DNA from 2 places in the Vibrio rumoiensis genome. Region 1 is predicted to be linked to the other one. Evidence: riboswitches for the same ligand, from Rfam matches in the RefSeq annotation. Region 1 holds a riboswitch; the other holds the start of a gene.
The links. A riboswitch is a leader RNA that binds a small molecule or an ion and turns the genes downstream of it on or off. The one in region 1 is predicted to bind lysine.

Region 1 (2,207 bases):
CGGTAGCCGTACACGATTAAACTTTGTCGGTGCACTGAATCTAACGGATATATCTACGACAGTGACCGAAAGTTATGAAACGATTGATAGTGAAAGTATTGCCCGTTTCTTTTGGAAACTGAAAAAAGATCATTATCCATTAGAGCAAAAGATTCATGTAATTCTCGATGGTGCCGGTTATCACCGAAGTCAGCTGGTAAAAGATTTTGCCCGGATGCTCAATATCGAACTGCATTATTTGCCCCCTTACAGTCCAAATTTGAATCCAATAGAACGACTGTGGAAGGTCATGCATGAGCATGCCAGAAATAATGTTTACTTCCCGACAAAAGCATCCTTTAAGGATGCAATAAATCTATTTTTTGATGTGACTTTGCCCAAAGTTGCAGGCTCACTGACAACTCGAATTAACGACAATTTTCAGGTTTTGAAATCTGCAACTTCAAGTTAATTGGGTATAGATAAAGGTAAGCTAATTTTATATTCGATATCTTTTTTAGTCAAAGTTATATTTGCTTAGCGACCAATTAGGCGAGAAATTTTTAATATTAATACACTTGTTAATCGTAGTATTAATATTATTGAACATGATGGAAACATTTAACTATTAGCTTGACGGGTTCGTTAACAATACCACTCAAGAGAATTTATCGACTTTTATCTTGCCATTTGATTTTCGATCATTACAATGAGCCGAATCTTGCTAGAACCCTTTGTGAATGTCCTGATAAATGGTCATTTGTAAGGTGAATGTTTTAGTCTGATGTAGAGGCGCAATATTTATAAGTAGTACGTTTTAGGGTGATGCCTTTGAGAGCGTATGAAAGGAAATCTTGCCGAAGTAAGAGCTAACCAGTGCGTTTTGGTTAGTTAGGTTTATCAAGACCACTTGCTGGGGTTGCATTTAATAAGTGTAACACTGCCATAGTTTGCATAGTGCTCGTCATCATGACGGCATAATGTGTTTTTTTTACTATGGAGCGCTACTGTAGACACATGAAAGTAAACTCACTGGCTTTCAACGTTTATCAACAAGATGATTTATTGTTTTACGACCTTATTCTTCAACAATATCCCTTCTGCAGTAGATCTCTAACCAATTTTGGTTTTTTTGATCATGAACTTAATCGATTTTACTTCTTCAGCGGCATCTTTATTGCCACCTGCTGTTGCGCTTACGATGGCCATTTTAACTAGGCGTGTTCTGCTCTCGCTTGGTGTGGGCATTGTTTTAGGTGCATTGTTACTTACCGGTTTTTCGATCACAGGGACGGTTAGCTATACGAGCTCAACGGTTCTTGGTGTTTTTGTTAGTGACGGTGGATTGAACTGGGATAGCCTCTTTATCTTATTGTTCTTAATCCTTCTTGGAATGATGACGGCATTATTAACCCTTTCGGGTGGTACTTATGCATTTGCAGAATGGGCGCAAAAGCGCATTAAAAGTAGGAGAGGGGCACAATTTCTAGCAGCATGGCTAGGTGTTTTCATTTTCATTGATGACTACTTTAACAGTCTAGCTGTTGGCGCAATCTCTCGTCCTGTTACGGATCGTTTTCAAGTTTCTCGTTCTAAGTTAGCTTACATTTTAGATTCAACGGCCGCGCCAATGTGTGTCATTATGCCAGCTTCAAGTTGGGGCGCTTATATTATGACCGTTGTTAGCGGTATCTTGGTGTCACACGGCATTACTGAGTACTCTGCACTGGGTGCTTATATGCGCTTAGTGCCGATGAACTATTATGCAATCTTTGCGTTATTAATGGTGTTTGCCATGATTTGGTTTGACCTTAATGTTGGCCCTATGCGCAAGCATGAACTTGCAGCCACTCAAGGTAAAACCGATGATAGAGATGAACATGCGCCTGATTTAACCGAAGAATCAGAAATTAATGAATGCAAAGAAGGTACGGTATCAAACTTAATCTTGCCGATCGTTACTTTGATCATTGCGACAGTGTACTTCATGGTCAGTTCTGGTGCTGATGCGTTGAGTGCGGATGGGCAAGCATTTAGTATCTTAAAAGCATTTGAAAATACTAACGTCGGCCAATCATTATTTTCTGGCGCGCTTCTTGGTTTACTGTGTGCGATTGCGACCGTTATCAAGCAAAAAATTCCGCTAAAAGATATGCTCGTCACTCTTTGGATCGGTGCTAAATCGATGTTTGGTGCGATTCTAATTTTAGCGTTTGCGTGGACGATTG
Region 2 (2,207 bases), 1.1 Mb from region 1:
TCAAATCAACGGAAATTTGATACTTCGCGAGAATATTAAATACCTGTGCCAAAAAGCCGTAAGTTTGGAACATATCAGGGCTACGCAGCGTGACCATGGTCTGGTTGTTACGTAAGGCTAGGGCGCGAAATAGTGGGGCACTTTCAACTTGTTTACGAATCCAAGTGCCGCCTTTTTCTGGTTCGCGAGAAGAACCGACGAATACAGGGATCTGGTGGCGAAGCGCAGGAAGAAGTGTCGATGGGTGCAAAATTTTCGCACCAAAATTCGCCATTTCAGACGCTTCACTAAAGCTGATTTCAGGAATCGGTGTTGCTTTCGGTGCTATACGAGGATCGGTGGTGTAAATACCTGGTACATCTGTCCAGATTTCCAAACCAGAAGCCTTTACCGCTTCGGCAATGAGCGCCGCACTATAATCACTGCCACCACGACCAAGCGTTGTCGTGTTACCTTCCACATCACTACCAATAAAACCTTGAGTGACCACAACATGTTGCTGGCAAAGTGGGTAAAGTTTTTGTTGTGCTAGAGCTGATATATCGGCAATAACCGGTTCTGCTTTGCCGTGATCTGAGTTGGTACGTAATACTTCACGAATATCAAATCGAACAGCGTTAATACCGCGCTCAATCATTAGCTGAGTTAAAATGTGAGTCGACATTAATTCACCGCAAGCAACGATGTGATCGGTGAGTTTATCGCCCGATTGAAAAGAAGCCGCTTCAGCCATACTGGAAAGAGTGGTTAAAATAGTATCGATCGAATATCTGGTTTTTTCTTGTTCGGAAAATTGTTCGATGATGCTGTAATGAATCGCACGAACTTTGTCCAAGATAGCTTGGCGATCATCGGGATTTTGTACCCCAAGTGCTAGCTCAACTAATAGATTTGTTACACCAGAACAAGCACTACTGACAACCAATTTTGTTGACGGGTTATCTTCAATAATGGCGGCACAGCGGCTCATTGCTTCGAAATTGGCCACGCTGGTGCCACCAAACTTTGCTACGTTAAATGCGCTCACGGCATTGTCTCCCAATATACTCAAATAAGGCCTATTTATAGGCAAACGTCCAATGTTGAAGAGAGATTTCTTAGAGCAGGGAAATACATAGAAGTGAATCACTAGAATCGTGTGACCATGTAAATCTTAGAAGCTCTTCACTAAGCTAAGCACTTAGTGACAGTTGTCAGGATTCAACCTGAGCAACCGATGTGATAAATTTCCGAGCATTTATCCATCTCGGCGTAACTCCCCCTGAATGACAAGTTTAGGATCTCGGGATCCACTGGTCATCTACCTGGGTTACGCTCCTCTTCCGAACGATGAGATTTCAGTGGTTGAAATCATCATCAAAGTTCAACCATATCCTATGGCTGAAGGAGTCTACATTGAACGTTGTTGTATTAAAAAAGTCAATCACTGAAAGGTGATGGAGCGAGATTTTTTTTACGGTTGATTTGTCGACAATAATAATTAAAACTGTACACAATTAGTTGAGGGGGCTCACAGCTTTATTTACCATTAATGAGGACTCCTTCTAGGCATGGTAGTTTTACCGTAGCTTGCACATATTTAAGCACACCAATTTTGCTAATGTTATCTATGCTATTTCCCAAAAGTAGCGATAGAGTCGTGGCACTAGTGAATGATAATTATGGAATATACCATTAAGGATAATTATGACTATTCAGCGCTTTTTCCCACCTCGTCGAATTTTAATGGGCCCAGGTCCTTCTGATATTTCATCGGATGTTTTACAAGCATTAAGTCGTCCAACGGTTGGCCACTTAGATCCTCTGTTTATCGGCATGATGGATGAAGTGAAAACGTTGCTTAAGTATGCTTTTCAAACCGACAATGATTTTACGATTCCGGTTTCAGCTCCCGGCAGTGCGGGGATGGAAGCCTGTTTTGTGAACTTGATTGAACCGGGCGATAAAGTCATTATTTGCCGTAATGGTGTGTTTGGTGAGCGGATGCGTGAGAACGCGATTCGTAGCGGCGCCCAAGTGGTGCTGGTAGATGATGAATGGGGTAAACCAGTCAGTGTTGAGAAAGTGGCGGCAGCCTTTGCTGAAAACTCGGATGCGAAAATTTTAGCCTTTGTTCACGCGGAAACCTCTACGGGGGCATTAAGTGATGCACAAGCGCTATCTAAAATCGCTAAGCAATATAATGCGCTAACGATTGTCGATGCTGT

Region 2: it holds a riboswitch for lysine, as region 1 does, so the genes downstream of both, lysC (lysine-sensitive aspartokinase 3) here and VRUMOI_RS07765 (Na+/H+ antiporter NhaC family protein) in region 1, are expected to answer to the same signal.

What each region holds. Positions count from the first base shown of each region.
Region 1 covers NZ_AP018685.1:1,680,916-1,683,122, reverse strand. Annotated here, with positions in the region: gene VRUMOI_RS07770 (IS630 family transposase) at 1-451, shown strand, start outside; lysine riboswitch at 759-994, shown strand; gene VRUMOI_RS07765 (Na+/H+ antiporter NhaC family protein) at 1,118-2,207, shown strand, end outside.
Region 2 covers NZ_AP018685.1:580,008-582,214, forward strand. Annotated here, with positions in the region: gene lysC (lysine-sensitive aspartokinase 3) at 1-1,027, opposite strand, end outside; lysine riboswitch at 1,150-1,330, opposite strand; gene VRUMOI_RS02625 (pyridoxal-phosphate-dependent aminotransferase family protein) at 1,687-2,207, shown strand, end outside.